DNA from 3 places in the Bacillus sp. GB_SG_008 genome. Region 1 is predicted to be linked to each of the others. Evidence: riboswitches for the same ligand, from Rfam matches in the RefSeq annotation. Region 1 holds a riboswitch; each other region holds the start of a gene.
What was found. A riboswitch is a leader RNA that binds a small molecule or an ion and turns the genes downstream of it on or off. The one in region 1 is predicted to bind lysine.

Region 1 (6,156 bases):
ACCTATTCAAGAGAAACAACTTATTATGCAAAGTTTAAAACAACAAGTGGCCTTTATGCCCGGCAGTATTTTTGGTGCAAAAGATGATTATATTCGTCTATCATATGGAAAAGTAAATATAAATTATATTACTGAAGGGATCTTTCGACTTCAAAAAGCAATCAACTTTTGTTATTCGTAAAGGCTTCCAACATTACGATTGGAAGCCTTTCGATTTATACCAAAATTTTGTTTGGACAATTGCCGGCCAATTTGTATGCTCTGCTAATTGCTTTATTACTTCGTTCACCTTGGTTCCTCTTAAAATATGTACATACCATTCGATATCTGATATACACTCGTATTCTCCTTGTCGCCTTGAAACTCTACAGCAAATGGTACCTCCCCGCAGTTCTGTAATTGATTCTGAACTACTCCATTCCCTATTGGTTCACAAAGTTGAATTGTTATTTTCCCAAGAGAAAAACTTCGAAATACAGCATTCCACTCCTTATCTATTTTTGGCGTACTCATTTCTATTTGCAATAACTCTTTCCATAGTTTGCTTGTTTCATTTACATTATTAACAGTATAGAATACCTTTTTCATTCCAGTTACATTATTGTCATGAAATGAAATCACTCCTTTTTTCTGTAAATCTGCTCTTCTTTTTTCATCCGATTCACCCCACTCAATAAAAAACGGTAATCTAGGTTCATCAGCTTCCTGTTCAATAAATAGCATTTTCCAGCTTAATAGAGTTCCATCATCTCTTAAACGTTTTCCCTCCAGCGGACCATTTATATGAAATCCCTTTTCAGAGAATTTCTTAGCAAGTTCTTCTATATGTTCTGTACGCAGTGCAACTTGAAGCATCCCTTCCCCCATTTGCAACTTACGAACAGTTTGCTGAATGAGAGGGTTCTCTGCTCTGTTTGCAGCTTCTTTGTTCTGAACTGCTAAAAACTCAATATATGCCAAATCAAAATAACATAAGCTATTATATGTTCCCCAATTCGTATGCTCTCCTCCTTGAACTGTATGAAATCCGAGTATCTTCATTTGTTTTATTGCTTCAGCTGGAGAGCATTGAATTACGTGAACAAGATGATCAAACTGTAACATCTCCTCACCATCCTTACCTTTATCCTTTTTAGTGTATTACTTTTCGTTTATTTCTGGCAATTCAAAATTTTATTTAAAACATAGTTGATTTATATGATTAATATGTATTATAATAAAAAAAATTAGAATATGATAAAGCTGATTGGAAAACCAAAGGCTCTTTTCTCACTAGAGAAAGGAGCCTTTTTTATTTTATCCCGCTACTTTTGGGCAGCAAGACCCCACCTTAAGATTTTGAGAAGACAAAAGAGATAGATGGGGGATTATTGCCCGTAAGAGCCCGATTGATTCAATTAACCATCAGTCCTTGATGGTAATTTCACTTTATTATAAACGGAGGTATTAAACATGCAAAAATTAATTATCTTTGCCATCATTGGTTTTTTTGCTCAACTCATTGATGGAGCTTTGGGAATGGCTTATGGGGTAACATCTTCCTCATTACTACTCATGTTTGGAATTGCACCGGCGGTCGCTTCAGCATCTGTTCATTTAGCCGAAGTTGTTACAACTGCCGCATCTGGTATTTCACATATCCGCTTTGGAAATGTCGATAAATATACCGTTTCAAGACTGACATTACCGGGTGCAATTGGCGCTTTTGTAGGTGCTTGCTTTTTAAGTAACTTACCAGGAAATTTAATTAAACCATATATTTCAGTATTTTTATTCGTATTAGGTGTATATATCTTATTAAGATTTATTTTACAAAAACAAGTTGTTCAAACAAATAATAAACGCCTGTCTGGTAAGCAATTAATCCCACTTGGCCTTTTTGCAGGTTTTGTAGATTCAACAGGCGGTGGCGGTTGGGGCCCAATTACTACTCCTGTTTTACTTGCACGCGGTAATGAAGCAAGAAAAGTTGTCGGTTCTGTAGATACGAGTGAATTTCCTGTTTCATTAGCTGCCACACTTGGATTTTTCATTTCTCTTGGATGGGAACAAGTCAGTTGGTTTTGGGTGTTTGCTCTTATGCTTGGTGGTATCATTGCAGCACCAATTGCTGCGTGGCTAGTACGAATTGTTCCTTCTCATTTACTTGGAGTTCTTGTCGGAGGACTCATTATTTTCACCAATATCCGTACGCTATTAACAACTTTTAAAGTAAATCAAAGCGTAATTTTTCTTGCTTATATTGTGACAGGTCTTGTCGTTACAATTGCACTGATTATTACGACTCGTAATCAATCACAACAGACAAACAAAAAAATTGTATATAACAAACAAAAACAAGTTTCCCCATAAAGGGAAGCTTGTTTTCTTTTAGTCTCCTCTTCTACAATATATTTTGTCGAAATTTATTTGTCTCAATTTTCTGTAAATTTTAAAGGATTTTTTGAAACACAATGCGAAACTATTGTATAACCTTTTTCATCAAGAGGTTACTTATTACATATTTTTTAGGACCGGGATGAATTTTGAAAGCGCTTTTCTAAAATAGCCATTCTTTTTCGCTTTTTTTCTACAAAAAAATCCTTGCAATATTCTCAGAAACTCATTACAATTGCGATATATTAAAAATCATAGCAATAGAAAAAATCCTCATCAATCCGATGAGGTAGAGGTTGCGGCTTTTATTAGTAATCCGGACGAGACGCAGAGAACGTCAATAACTCCGAATGAAAGGAAAAGCTGCCGAAGTTTATACTTCTTCTCTGGAAGTATATGCTGGGGCTGTTTTCGAATAGGAACAGAACTGTCACGTTTACAAAGTTACCGTGTAAACGTGGGGCGCTATCTTAACGGAAGGTATGATGGGGTGGCTATTTTTGAAATGCTCCGCTAAAGTCCTTTGGCGGTTTTTTTTAATTCCCCCCGCTCCTTCCTATCTTACAAGAAAAGGAGTGTTGAAAATGAACAGCGCAACTACAAAAGTTACCTCTACGTCTACAAATCAATCTGCACAAACAAATAACGAACTAAAACGCGGATTGAAATCCCGCCATCTTACAATGATTTCACTTGGTGGTACAATTGGAACAGGTTTATTCCTAGCAAGCGGTGGTGTTGTCCACTCAGCTGGTCCTGGCGGTGCTCTCGTCGCCTATGCTGCAATTGGTATTATGGTATATTTTTTAATGACAAGTTTAGCAGAATTAGCATCGTACATGCCTGTAGCTGGATCATTTAGCACATACGCAACAAGATTTGTCGATCCAGCTCTTGGATTTGCATTAGGTTGGAACTACTGGTATAACTGGGCCATCACGATTGCTGCTGAACTCTCTGCAGTTACATTAATTATGAAGTTTTGGTTCCCAAATACACCTTCCCTTATTTGGAGTGCTATTTGTTTAGCTATTATGTTTCTTTTAAATTATATGTCTGTAAAAGGGTTTGGGGAAGCTGAATATTGGTTTGCACTTATTAAGGTTGTAACTGTTATCGCCTTTTTAATTGTCGGTTTTCTTATGATTTTCGGTATTATGGGCGGAGATCCTGTTGGTTTCAAAAACTTCACAGTTGCAGATGCACCGTTTAACGGTGGCTTCATGGCAATCATTGGTGTATTTATGGCAGCTGGATTCTCATTCCAAGGAACAGAATTATTAGGGGTTGCGGCTGGTGAAACTGAAGATCCACAACGTAATATTCCAAAAGCAATTCGCAGCATCTTTTGGCGAATTCTACTGTTCTATATTTTAGCAATTCTTGTAATTGGTTTACTCATTCCATATACAGACAAAAGCCTTGCAGCAAGTGATGTAACAGTAAGTCCATTTACACTTGTATTCGAGAAAGCAGGTGTTGCCTTTGCGGCATCAGTAATGAACGCCGTTATTTTAACAGCTGTTCTGTCTGCTGGTAACTCTGGTATGTATGCATCAGCACGTATGCTTTGGGATTTAGCAAACCAAGGTAAAGCACCTAAATTTTTAGGAAAACTAAATAGTCGTGGTATACCTGTAAATGCATTGATTGCAACATCATTAGTTGGATGTGTTGCTTTCTTAGCTTCTTTCTTCGGTGATGGTGTGGTCTATGTATGGCTCTTAAATGCTTCTGGTATGTCAGGCTTCATCGCTTGGATCGGAATTGCAATTAGTCACTACCGTTTCCGCAAAGCATACACTGCACAAGGAAAAGACTTAAATGACTTACCCTATAAAGCAAAATGGTTCCCATTCGGTCCAATCTTTGCATTTGTATTATGTTTAATCGTTATTCTTGGTCAAAACTACGGTGCATTTATGGGAAAATCTATTGATTGGAACGGTGTACTCGTTTCATATATTGGTTTACCTCTTTTCTTAATACTTTGGTTAGGTTATAAATTTACAAAGAAAACAAAAGTTATTCCACTAGATAAATGTGAGCTTTAAAAATAACAACCTATCAACAAAAGTTGATAGGTTTTCTTATGTGTCCGAGTAGCCGGTTTATTATATTTTTGCCATAATAGAATGAGAATTTAAGAAAAGGAAGGGATTACATGAATATTCGTGTTACAAATACAGCAAAAGAAAAACTGCAACAATTACAAAACGAAGGTAAAACAATTATTAGAGTAAAAGGAAGTATAGGCAACACTTGTACTGTCTATGTGAATATCGATTTAATTGTCGATGAATATCATGCAAAAGATGTCGTATTTGAAGACGAACAGCTTGTTATTCAAATCGATGACTTCACAAAAGATTATATCGGAAATACAATGACGCTAGATTACAGCACAGGCTTTAAAATTACAACACCAAGTGAAACGATTGTTTATGGTTTATCGCTAAAAAAATAATATAAAGTGAAACTTCCATCAGTAGGGTTTTTTTCATCCCCCACTGATGGCTAGTTGAACCAATCGGACTTTTACGGGATAAAAAACTCGATTTTCATAATAAGCAACTCTCTTATTGTATATTGATTCCTAAATAAAAGAACAAGTAACGCATGGATAAAAGAAACAACCATGCGTTACTTGTTACTGCTTCTTATTCTCTTAGGTTAATACATTCGCTAGTTGGGCACTATATATCCCTTTAAAACCACTTTGGCATAAACTTCTTTAGCTTTAGTTTCATTTACTCTGCTTTGTCTGCTCCACCTGCTAAAAATCCATCCACAAATTCTCCTATTGTTTCATGAAACGTATAATCAAAATACGGTTCTTGTCCTGTCCGCTCGTCATTAATAAGGATCGTCGTTGCCCCTATCTCTCGTTTTGCTATTTGCGGGAATGATGCTACAGGCTGTACTTTTAATGATGTTCCCATAACAAGTAATACATCTGTTTCATACAAGCGTTCAACGGCTGTTTGAAATTGAGGCAATGTGTCTCCATATAACACAACATCAGGATTTAAAATGAAATTACACTTCTCACAACGCGGTACTTCATGTTCAATCATATATTGTAAGTTATATTTCGTACGACACTTTGGACAATGAGCAGATTGCAGTGTACCATGTAAATCAATGACACGTTTACTCCCGCCCAGTTGATGAAGTCCATCAATATTTTGTGTTAAAACAACAACATCTTTTCCGTTTTCTTCTAACTGCGCAATAAACGTATGTCCTTTGTTCGGTTTATATTGATGAAATGTTTCAATTTGAAAGATTGCTTTATAATGTTTCCAAAAATCTTTCGGGTTTCGATTATAATATCCTCTTGATAAATACATTTCTACATTTGCATCCGCATACAAACCGTTTGCTGATCGAAAGTCTGGTATCCCACTTTCTGTACTTGCACCCGCTCCAGTTAACACCGTAATTTTCTTAGCATTGTCAATGATAGAACGCACTTCTCCATAATGCTGCACAACATTCACCTCTATGTATATTTCTTCTTTCATTATAACAGGCATATGCAGCAACTTGGAAATTTTCTCTTAATGCGTTGTACCTTCTGCTACTACTATATCTATTTCTACTTCCAAAGCTGTTTGTATTAAAAGCTCTATTCCTTTTGTAATGTTAGAAAGCGACATGCTCGGTTGTCCAGGATATGCACTCGCCTGTTCTGGTAAAAACGGAATATGTACAAAACCACCAGAAATATGATCTTTCTGTTTTGCTAATATGTGCATAAGTCCGTAAAAAAGATGA
Region 2 (6,156 bases), on a different contig from region 1:
GATAAATTTTATGTTTTTTTGACAAAGAAGGAGTTGTTCACCTAAACAACTCCCACTTCAGCTAAGTAAGGACGCAGTCATACAAGTTCCTTTACACGTATGCGATCGTTCTCAATAATATTTTCATACGATTCTCTCTCCACAACAACTTGTGATTTTCCGTTTTTTGCAAACACAACTGCTGGGCGACGAATACGGTTATAATTATTTGCCATCGAATAACCATATGCCCCTGTACAAGAAATAGCTAAGAGATCACAAGAAACAACTTTTGGAAGCTCTACATCCCAAATGAGCATATCCCCACTTTCACAACATTTGCCTGCAATTGAAACAACCTCTTCAGCAGATTCATTTGCTCGATTTGCTAGTAATGCTTCATAACGGGCTCCATAAAGTGCTGGGCGAAGATTATCTGTCATACCTCCATCAACCGATACATATTTACGGATACCTGGAATATCTTTAATCGCTCCAACTGTATACAGCGTTGTTCCTGCATCCCCAACAATGCTACGGCCTGGTTCCACCCAAATTTCTGGAAGGGGGTATTCACATACTGTAAACTGCTCGCGTACCGCATCCGTCACAGCTTTCACATATTCACCAAGGGCAAGCGGTGTATCTCCCTCTGTATAGCGAATTCCAAAACCGCCTCCTACATTTAATACTGGAGCTACATAGTTCATTTCTTTTCTCACTGTTTCCAAGAAGTTGCGAAGCACTTCAATTGCACGAACAAATCCTGCCGTCTCAAAAATTTGCGATCCGATATGAGAATGAATTCCTAATACACGATAGTTTGATTTTTCTAATGCACTTTTTATCGCTTGTGATGCATGCCCTGTTGAAATACCAAAACCAAACTTAGAATCATCTTGACCTGTTGTAATATATTCATGTGTATGCGCTTCTACTCCCGGCGTCACGCGCAGCAAGATATTCACAACTTGCCCGTATTCTTTCGCTAAATCATGCAATACCTCTAGTTCAAAAAAATTATCTACAACAAAGCAGCCAATATTAGCTTCTAATGCCATTCTTATTTCTTCTTCTGTTTTATTATTACCATGAAAATGGATGCGCTCTGCTGGAAATCCCGCTTGCAACGCCGTATATAGTTCTCCGCTAGACACAACATCTAGCGACATATTTTCTTCGGCAGCTAACCTGCACATTTCCATGCACAAGAACGCTTTGCTTGCATATGCTACTTGATAAGAGAACCCACTTTCTCTAAAAGCACGATGAAATGCACGACATTTCTCACGAATTGCTGCTTCATCGTAAACATAAAGTGGTGTCCCATATGCTCTTGTAAGTTCAGTAGCATCGCATCCTCCAATTTCTAAGTGTCCTTGCTCATTAATGCGGCTTGTGCCGTGTAAATACATGTGAATTCCTCCCTTGTTTTCGCAAAACCCTCTATTACATTTCTTATTTATTACTATTATTCCTAATTTAGATAAACAAAAAACGCGCGGAACAATGTTCACACGCGTTTCTTATTAGAAGAATTTATGCCGAAAAAATAAACGTATTGTTATTTTCTCAAATAAGAAACCGCATCAAACATCTCCTAATAGCTCTCCATAAGCAAAATACTTATGACAGTACTACATTTATTCAATGCAGTCCCAATATATGAATGAAGTGGTCATTCATATATTTCGGCGATAACCCCTTTCAACCTATGATCATGAATACCACTTTATTTCCCATAGTTTACTTTTGATTACCGCGGCCTCTACCTTCGAGTGTAGATGAGGTAAGTCTATTTAATTTTCAAGCATCTTTTTGTTGCTATTAACAATATCAAATGACTAATTTATTTGTCAAACACTTTTTTCAAATCGGTTTACGGCAATTAATTTTCGTATCATCTGGTAAGCGCTTTACATCTATATTTTTCACAGTCCATTCACCACTATCATTTTCAAATGTAATCGTTACTTTTTCAAATGGCGGAAGCTTTCTCCCACCTGTTCCTGGCTCATATTTAATCATTTCGATAGATGTCCGAAACAAATATGTACCGCTGTACATTTTTTTTATACTAACAATTTTAGGGCACTCATACGGCTTTTGTTTTCCATAATGTTTTTGAATTGCTTCATTTATTCTCGGAAACAGCACGGAATAAAGTGCATCTTCTAGTAATAATGGCTCATGCTCAGCAGAGAAAGAAGCTGGATTTCCAAGTAAAATGAAACAACTTAATATAAAACAACATATTTTCTTCATAGTACTCCTCCATCTATCAATCAATGCCTTTATTTTATCCTTCTCTTCTTTTTCTATCCAATTGTTAGAAAATCATCCACAATTTCGCTATGTTTTTATATAATAGTACACATAGTAAAAAACATATAAATATGTAGCCTGTCATATACATAAAAGAGGCGGTTACTTGTAGGTAGTAGGAGGAGCCCGTTATGATACAACGTTTGTTTCCAAAAGTACGATTTGCTCTCGTGGCTGTCGTCTTATTGTGGATCAAAACATATATTGTATACAAATTAGCTTTTGATATGAAAATTGATAACGCTTTCGAACAAATTATGTTGTTCTTTAATCCATTAGCTTCATTATTATTATTTTTCGGTTTCGCTTTATTAGCAACAAAACATCGAAACCGAATCATTATCAGTATTAGTATCGTGCTATCCTTTATTTTATTTGGCAATGCTATGTTTTACGGATTTTACGATGATTTTGTAACATTCCCTGTATTATTTCAAACAAATAATATGGCTGATTTAGGGACAAGTATTAAAGAACTATTTACATATAAAACACTTCTTTTATTTGCTGATGTAATTATTTTAGCCATTTTATCTCGTAAATCCCCTAATTTTTGTGACACTACTCCTCTATCTCGGCAAGAGAAACGAACGTTTTTTAGTGGTGTAACAGCAGCATTAGCTTTGCAAATGGTTGTTTCAGTTATTTATAAACCACAACTTTTTTCACATTCATTTGATCGCCAAACGGTTGTGAAAAATCTTGGTTTGTATACTTATCATGTTTATGATATTGCACTGCAATCGAAATCTTCTGCTCAGCGTGTTTTTGCAAGCGGAGATAGCTTTTCTGAAATTGATAACTACGTAAAAACAAAGGATAGACAAGAAAACAAAGAGTTGTTCGGCGTGGCAAAAGGTAAAAATGTTATTTTAATTTCAATGGAGTCCACACAAAGTTTTGTCATCAATCAAAAAATAAATGGAAAAGAAATTACACCATTTTTAAATGACTTCATTAAAGACAGCTATTATTTCGATAACTTTTATCATCAAACTGGACAAGGGAAAACATCGGATGCCGAGTTTATTATTGAAAACTCCTTATACCCGCTTGATCGTGGCTCTGTTTTCTTTACACATGCTAATAATGAATATACAGCCACACCAGAGCAACTCAAAAAATATGGATATTACTCTGCTGTATTTCATTCAAATGATAAAACATTTTGGAATCGTGATTTGATGTATCCTGCACTCGGATATGATCGTTATTTTAATTTACAAGACTATACAGGTACAGAACAAATGTCTGTTGGTTGGGGATTAAAAGATAAAGAATTCTTTGAACAATCTATTTCAAAATTAAAATCTTTACCACAGCCGTTCTATACGAAATTCATTACATTAACAAATCATTTTCCTTTTTTGCTACAACCGGAGGATCAATCCATTGATGAATACAATTCAGAAAGCGACGTTGTAAATCGTTATTTTCCAACTGTACGTTATACAGATGAAGCACTGAAACATTTTATTGAACAATTAAAAAAAGAAGGCTTATACGACAATTCTATTATCATGATCTACGGAGATCATTATGGTATTTCTGAAAATCATAATGCTGCTATGGCACAATTTGTTGGAAAAGAAACACTTACTCCTTTTGATATGATGCAGTTGCAAAGGGTACCGCTCATCATACATATTCCTGGTCAGAAAGGAAAAATCATTTCAAAAGTTTCTGGACAAATTGATGTAAAACCGACGCTTCTTCATTTACTCGGTGTGAAAACAAACAACTCTATTGAATTTGGCACAGATTTATTTGAAACAAACGATGAACCACTTGTGGTTATGCGTGACGGTAGTTTCGTAACAAATGATTATATGTATACAAAAAATGTATGCTATAACAAAAAAACTGGTGAGCCAACTGATATTAACATTTGTCAACCATATATCGAAAAGGCAAAAACAGAATTGAATTACTCTGATAAACTCATTTACGGTGATTTGTTACGATTTGACCCGCATAATAAATATAAGACTGGTACGATGATAACGAAATTTGAATAAGGTGAAATTTTAATCAGATAGGGGTTTTCCATCCTCCACCTAGCTTCTTTGTTTTCTCTAAATATTGATGTGGTTGTAGGTTTTACTTCCTATTGATACAGAATAACGAACTAACCTCGAATTATGACAATTCGGGGTTTATTTTTAACGTAATATGTCCTTTATTTCTCCAAAAAGCAGGTTGTATTATATACTTTATTCATTCCAACAACATAATGGATTTCCTTGATTAATACTTCCGGTTTTACAACAAATGAAAATCCAATGAAATCTTTCTCAAAACGAAGAATTTTTTCATACTAGCACAGGAAATTTATGTTATGATAAAAAGGATAAACTTCCATAAACTAATCAAGAATCTATAAAAGAAAGCAAGGGATCAGATTTTGTACAGAGCAGCCATTCCAAACTTATTTACGCTCGGAAATTTATATAGTGGATTTCTATCCATCGGCTACGCTTCATTAGGATACTACAAATCAGCGGCAATTTTAGTTTTAATCGGAATGATGCTAGATAGCCTTGATGGAAGAATCGCGCGCTTACTTCGTGTCGATTCACAACTCGGAAAAGAACTTGATTCATTAGCAGACGTAGTTACATTTGGTGCTGCACCCGCTGTATTGATGTATTACACATCCTTCTCTAATTACGGTATTATCGGATTATACATAGCAGGACTTTTCCCTCTATTTGGAGCATACAGATTAGCTCGCTTCAATGTCACACCATCATCAACATCAATGAAATACTTTACTGGTGTACCAATTACAGCTGCAGGCGGTATCGTTGCTTTCTTAACGTTATTTTCACATGTGATTCCAAAAATAGTACTTATTACAGTATTCGTGGCATTTGCATTTCTTATGGTTAGTCGTATTCGTATTCCAAGCATGAAAGATGTACCCATTCCAAAATATAGTATTATCGTAACACTCTTTTTAATTGGGATTATTTATACGATGTATAAAACGAGCTTTGGTAATATTTCAGTTTTTCTATTCATTGCTATTCCGCTCTATATTTTGTTTATGCTGTCACAATTTCTTAGACAACGACCGGCACAAAAGAAGCGAGCAAACAAATAGTAAAAAAGAATCCTTCCTGTCATAAGGAAGGATTCTTTTTTTATCCCGCATTAACAGCTGTAAGAGTCCGATTCGATTGGGCGGGCTGTACACAAATAATAAAGTTGTTATAAAAATTATCAAGACTTAAATCGTAAAAAGTCATAAAAAATAAGGGGTGATACATATTATACATGACTAATATGTATCATCCCTTTTACTTTTTTTTCATAATCGCGCCCGATAGTTGAAGAATGAAATTAAAACTTTTCCCTAGGTGATCTGTTCTCAAATTCAAATTTAGCTGTCTGTACAAAATTTAGACCACTAGCGAGCCACGAAAACCCCTGGCAGCATAGTAGGATTCTGCTCCATTGTGATACACGAAGACGTGACCAAAGCGACGATCGCAAAAAAGTGCACCGCCGAGTTCTCTAATATCAGTGGGTGTTTGCACCCAACTCGACGTTTTCATATCAAAATTTTCAAGTTTCTGCAACGCTCGATATTGTTCTTCAGTCAAAAGTTCTATGCCCATAAAAGTTGCCATATCAATAGCGTTATTTTCAGGTTTATGTTTTTCTCTTGACTCTAGCGCTTCACGGTCGTAACAAACACTTCTGCGGCCTTTAGGACTTTCCGCTGAACAATCACAAAAAATGTATTCGTCCTTCTTTTTATCATAACCAACAACATCCGGTTCACCGCCAGTTCTTTCCATTTCATTGAGCGACCACAGTTTTTCAGTATTTGCATCCAGCTTTGCT
Region 3 (6,156 bases), on a different contig from region 1:
CTTTATTTTTTTAAAACATAGCATGTAAAAGACTATGAAATATTTATAAAAAAGTAGGTGGAAACATGACATTAGATTCTCAACGTATTATAGCCTTCCCAGGAATGGGTATGGGTGGCTTCCCAGGAATGGGCATGGGTGGTTTCCCAGGAATGGGTATGGGTGGTTTCCCAGGAATGGGTATGGGTGGCTTCCCAGGAATGGGCATGGGTGGTTTCCCAGGAATGGGCATGGGTGGTTTCCCAGGAATGGGCATGGGTGGCTTCCCAGGAATGGGCATGGGTGGTTTCCCAGGAATGGGCATGGGTGGCTTCCCAGGAATGGGTATGGGTGGCTTCCCAGGAATGGGCATGGGTGGTTTCCCAGGAATGGGCATGGGTGGCTTCTAAGTAATGGTTATACCAATTATGCTATAACCTGGATGTCTAATAATTTATATCAAGATATAAATGACAATGGGTAAAGTTAACCTACGCATCAATCCATTAGTGGAAACTTATCTATTGCCATCTAATAACTTACACAAGCTTTCTTACCTTATCTAAAAATCAAGGCTGATCCTTTTTTATCCCGCATTAACGGGCAGTAAGACCCCCACATCAAGATTCAGAGAGAAGCGAGGAAGATAGGTAGGGGATAACTGCCCGTAAAAGCCCGATTGGTTCAACTAGCCATCAGTGGGAGATGAAAAAACTCTCCACTAATGGAAGTTTCACTTTATTACTTCACAATTGATGAAAAAAACGTTTTTTTAAGTAATAAAGTAAACATCGCAACAAATACAGCTAAAAACCTTTAATACATCCAGTCTTTCTTTACTAAAGGAGGCTTGAGTTTGAGAAAAAGAAAAAAGGAGAACACATGACTAATATGTGTTCTCCTTTATTTTAGGGATATTTTTGATGTAGGTCTTGATAACCTCTCCATCCCTTGCTTCATTTAATTTACTGATACGAGAGGCTCAATTTTTGCCATAAATGATTCATGAAGTGCTTCCACACTTTTTACTAAGTTAAGGCGACCAATAACAACAGATACTTTAATTTCAGATGTACTTACCATTTTAATATGAATATTTTCTTCTTGTAACGTTGAGAACATTTTAGCAGCTACACCTGGATTAGATACCATGCCCGATCCAACAATTGATACTTTCGCTAAATGGTTTTCATATTCTACAGATTCATAGTGCATAGTTTCGTGATTTTCTTCTAATACCGCTAGTGTTTCCTTTAAGTCATTTGAATGAATAGAGAAGGATAAATGTACAGTTCCTTCATTTGTAATACTTTGAATAATAATATCTACATTAATATGAGCGCTTGCTAATGTAGAGAAGATTGTGGAAAGACCATCTGGTTGTAAACCTTTAATTGTTACGCGTGTAATATTGTCTTCAAATGCAATGCCTTTTACGATTGATTGTTGTTCCATGTTACATTCTCCCCTTACGATTGTTCCGTTTTCTCGTTCCATACTTGAGCGAACTTCTAATATAACGTTATGATTTTTCGCGAATTCTACTGCTCTTGGATGAAGCACACCAGCACCTAGGTTTGCGAGTTCTAGCATTTCATCATAGGAAATTTCATCTAATTTGTAAGCGTCTTTTACAACGCGTGGATCAGTTGTGTAAACACCTGTTACATCCGTATAAATATCACATTTTTTTGCTTGTAATGCTGCAGCTAATGCGACTGCAGTTGTATCAGACCCGCCGCGGCCGAGCGTCGTAATTTCTTGTTCTGCACTTAATCCTTGGAAACCAGCTACAACGACAATTGATCCTTTTTGTAAATGAGATTGAATACGATCTGTATCAATGTCGGTAATTCTTGCGCTGCCGTGTACAGATTCGGTTGTAATACCTGCTTGCCAGCCTGTTAGTGAAATTGCAGCATAACCTTTCGCTTGCAGAGCCATTGTTAATAAAGAAATTGAAATTTGTTCACCTGTTGTAAGTAGCATGTCCATTTCTCGTTTACTAGGTTGATCTGTGATGCCAGCAGCTAAAGATACTAATTCATCTGTATTATGTCCCATCGCGGAAACGACCGCTACAATTCCATGTCCTCTTTCATATTCTTCAATGACTAAATCCGCAACATGTTGAATACGTTCGATACTTCCAACGGATGTACCTCCAAATTTTTGAACAATAATTTCCATCATGAGAGCCCACTTTCAATTTAATATTGGTTAATAAATTAGGAAGAATGTTGTTAAACATAAGATGGGAAATATAGATCCCTTTCATTCCTGTAAGTTACCGAAAGCAAATAAAAAAACACCATCTCAAATAGGTGAGGATGGTGCTGTTACAGGAAAAAGGAAACAGAAAACGGAGCTAATAAAAAAACCGCCAAAAAAGAAGACGATCATAAAGAAACATGATCTCTCTTTTTTGTAGATAGCTCTTCATATATACACCGCTGTATATATGACAGTTCTGTTTCTATTCGAAAACAGCCCCAATTCATATGCTCAGAGAAACATATAAATTTCGGCAACTTTTCCTTTCTTCTAAGCTCATGGACAATCTCTGTGTCTCCTTTAGAATACTCATAAAAGTTGCAACCTCTATCTCACGTCGTTCGGCGAGAGTGATTGGTTGTATGAAGTTGTTGGTAACATTTGTTCCATAGTAATCAAAATGGTGAGAGAAATCAAGTGGGTTATAAAAATTCAGAAAATTAAATCTATTATAATATGAAATGAAAATGATATAAAATATGTTTAAAAGAAGAAGTTATAACAATATTTTGAAAATATATTAATTATATTATACGGATGGAGCAGTGTGGATGAAAAAACAAAAACCTATTTATGTGCAAACTGAAATAGAAACAACAATGAATGAACTTTGGAAATATACACAAGATCCAAAGATACATACAGAATGGGATGCGCGGTTTACAGAAATATCGTATTTAGAGAGAAAGGAAGGCGAACCGCAGCGTTTTTTATATAAAACAAAAATTGGTTTTGGACTTGAAATTGCTGGAGAAGGAGAATCAATAGGAGAACTACAAAAAGAAGATGGGGGACGAATCTCTTCACTGAACTTTTGGACAGACAGTAAGCTTTCGTTGATTACGGTAGGAAGAGGCTATTGGAAGTATACACCGAATGGGAACAAGATTCGCTTTGAAACGCAGTATGATTATGAAACAAGGTTTGGAAATATAGGGGGATTTATAGATTCATACATATTTCGTCCGTTATTAGGATGGGCAACTGCATGGAGTTTTGATGCTTTAAAACTGTGGTTAGAAAAAGGATTTCATCCACGTTTATTATTGAAAAGAGCTGTTACGTACTATTTTGTTTGCTTTTTACTTTCTTTTGTGTGGATTTATCAAGGACTTATTCCGAAAGTTTTATATACTCACCCGGAAGAGGTACGAATGCTTTCTAGTCTTATTGGTGCAACTGATAATGTTGCATGGATTATTAAAATGATTGGCTTTTTGGAAATCGTGTTTGGAATCGCATGGTTGATACCTTTCCAAAAGAAGAAATTGTTTTTCATTCATATTATTATACTATTGGCATTGACAGCTGCAGCAGGATTCACAAATATTGATAGTTTTATACAACCTTTTAATCCAATTACTTTAAACATCATGCTAATTGGATTCTCAATAATCGGTTATGTAAATAGTAATAATTTACCGCAAGCAAAACATTGTAAAAGAAGCAGAAAGGGGTGAGAATTTGTCTTCCATTTACGAAACATTATTAGGAGAATCCTATCATCAGTTACATCCAAAATTACAGAAACGTTATGCAATTACAGAAAAATATAGTTTTGTAGGAGAAGGAAGGATGGATGAAATTACAGAAGGCTCAGTTGCTGTAAGAATGTTTTTAAAAGTAGCAGCAAGATTCCGGATGTTCTTTTCAGAAAGAGGGGAAGAAGTACCGTTTATCATTCAGAATACTGCAGAGAAAGATAGTAGAGGAGAGGTATTTGTAAGATGGAATCGGATGTTTCTATTTGGTGAAAAAAAGCGTTATTTTAATGCTGTTATGTATTTGAATGATAAACAAGATGAAATTGTCGATTATTTCGGTGAACCACATTTGCTCGTATCGACGCTTGCGTTTCATGTTGATGCAAAAGGAGCGATTTATATTTCATCAAAAAAACAATGGTTCTACTTATGTGGAATGAAAATTCCATTGCCAAGGTTTTTATATGGAGAGGCAAAGATTATAGAAAGTTATGATGATGAATTAGATTGTTATCGGATTTATGTACAAGTGCAAAATCCGATATTAGGGCCGCTTTTCTCTTATAAGGGGACGTTTAGAGAAAGGGATGTAAATATATGCGAAATATAATAATCGGTCTCCTCTGTTATGTCATTTTTCTCATTTTAGAGTGGCCAAAGTTACATCCTGTTGAATCGATTATATTATTGTCAATTCTTCTATTTATCCCGATGGCGTTTTCTATTGTAGATAAGAGAAAAAGAGATGGAGATGAATTATTCTGTTACAAACTTGCAGTATTTATTTATCCAATTGCAGCGATAAGTGCGATGCTTGCTTTTGTAACAAACCATTTTCTATTTGCGATAATTTGGTTCATATATACGGGTATTGTAGCATTATTTGGTGTATGTAGATTATTAGAAAGAGGATGGAAACCGCTAGAAGAAACAGCGATTGATAGTGGATTTATGTATTTATTTTTAGGCGGCTTTTGGTTCTTTGTTTCTGTAGCAAACATACCAATTATGCAGTTTAGTTCAGATATCGTCTTACTCACAGCAGCTCATTTTCATTACTCTGCTTTTCTACTTCCTTTATCTGCGGGTTTGCTAGGGAGAAAGCAACAAAAGAAAAGTAAATTATATACGATTGTTATGTTTATTATCATCATCTCTCCGATGACAGTTGCCATTGGCATTACCTATTCGAGAATATTCGAGTTTTTTGCGGTGCTACTCTATCTTATTTCGCTCTATGTTTACGGCATTTTTGTATGGAAAACAAAATTTACATCTATAAGTGCGAAAGTTCTTCTTATCATTTCGTCTAGTACACTTATGGTGACTATTCTTTTCTCTCTTTTATACTCATACGGGAATTTCAGAGGAATGATGACTATTTCGATTGTACAAATGGTTTGGATTCATGGGGTTGTAAACGGAATTGGCGTGGCATTACCTGCTTGTATGGGGTGGATGATCGAAAAGAATGATCCGAAATACATTCATTATGGAAAAACAATGAGTCGTATTAAAGGAAAGATGAAAATTGGAGAGAATGTTTTATTGGAAAATAAGCTAATAGAGAAGAACGAATATACAGGTCTTATAAATAAAATGATAGATTTTCATAGTAAACAGTTTAATCCAAAAAGTGTATCACCGCTCATTATTGATTTTTATGAGAACACGAAAAACTATGAATTAAAAGCAACTATTTATTGGTCACGTTGGTTTCAAACATTTGCCTTTCTTTATGAAAAAATAAGTCGACGTGTGCAGCAAATTCATTTAGGAATGGGAAATCGGTTAGAGGTTATGCATGGAGAGATTGTCTCTATAAAAGATGAAAAAGACGGTAGAAATGATGTCAGAGCATGGATTCGGAAAAACGAACAGAAAGAAACAATCTTTGTCGCGCTCTACTCTCAGCATGAACATACTGGAGAAACATACATGAATATTGCGCTGCCATTACCATATGCGAATATGACTGGAATGTTAAAACTGCGTAATGATAAGAAAAATCTTATCATTACGAGTCGGTTACGGAACAGTACAAAAGGGGATGAGGGGATTTATTTACATAGCCGCTTTTTTACGATTCGCTTACCGTTAGCTGAAACGTTTGTGATAAGAGAGAAGGATAAAATCACGTTAACAGCACATCATCAAATGTGGATGTTTGGTGTGAAGTTTCTTGAGATTGATTATGAAATAGAAAAAACGATTGCTCGAAAATAGCAATCGTTTTTTTATTGCTAGATAATACGATATAAAATACAAAAATTAATAAAATTTGAATCTTTAGAAAATGATCACATTTAAATGTTATAATGGAATGCGGTATTGTTTTATTTTAGGCAAGGAGGGGACATATGCAAGGAGAGATAGAGATACAAGAACAAAAAAATTCAAATTATATAAGTAATTTATT

Region 2: it holds a riboswitch for lysine, as region 1 does, so the genes downstream of both, lysA (diaminopimelate decarboxylase) here and ACTDJC_RS15860 (amino acid permease) in region 1, are expected to answer to the same signal.
Region 3: it holds a riboswitch for lysine, as region 1 does, so the genes downstream of both, ACTDJC_RS07995 (aspartate kinase) here and ACTDJC_RS15860 (amino acid permease) in region 1, are expected to answer to the same signal.

What each region holds. Positions count from the first base shown of each region.
Region 1 covers NZ_JBPZSK010000005.1:411,942-418,097, reverse strand. Annotated here, with positions in the region: gene pdxR (MocR-like pyridoxine biosynthesis transcription factor PdxR) at 1-181, shown strand, start outside; gene ACTDJC_RS15870 (VOC family protein) at 301-1,104, opposite strand; gene ACTDJC_RS15865 (sulfite exporter TauE/SafE family protein) at 1,453-2,352, shown strand; lysine riboswitch at 2,659-2,852, shown strand; gene ACTDJC_RS15860 (amino acid permease) at 2,961-4,430, shown strand; gene ACTDJC_RS15855 (iron-sulfur cluster biosynthesis family protein) at 4,541-4,843, shown strand; gene ACTDJC_RS15850 (NAD-dependent protein deacylase) at 5,127-5,870, opposite strand; gene pcp (pyroglutamyl-peptidase I) at 5,940-6,156, opposite strand, start outside.
Region 2 covers NZ_JBPZSK010000003.1:324,426-330,581, forward strand. Annotated here, with positions in the region: gene lysA (diaminopimelate decarboxylase) at 78-1,394, opposite strand; lysine riboswitch at 1,576-1,758, opposite strand; gene ACTDJC_RS09405 (DUF3888 domain-containing protein) at 1,849-2,244, opposite strand; gene ACTDJC_RS09410 (LTA synthase family protein) at 2,436-4,322, shown strand; gene pssA (CDP-diacylglycerol--serine O-phosphatidyltransferase) at 4,709-5,410, shown strand; gene ACTDJC_RS09420 (DUF4256 domain-containing protein) at 5,709-6,156, opposite strand, start outside.
Region 3 covers NZ_JBPZSK010000003.1:49,695-55,850, reverse strand. Annotated here, with positions in the region: gene ACTDJC_RS08000 (hypothetical protein) at 66-389, shown strand; gene ACTDJC_RS07995 (aspartate kinase) at 940-2,169, opposite strand; lysine riboswitch at 2,404-2,591, opposite strand; gene ACTDJC_RS07990 (DoxX-like family protein) at 2,805-3,713, shown strand; gene ACTDJC_RS07985 (DUF4166 domain-containing protein) at 3,718-4,347, shown strand; gene ACTDJC_RS07980 (YndJ family protein) at 4,335-5,963, shown strand; gene ACTDJC_RS07975 (MFS transporter) at 6,098-6,156, shown strand, end outside.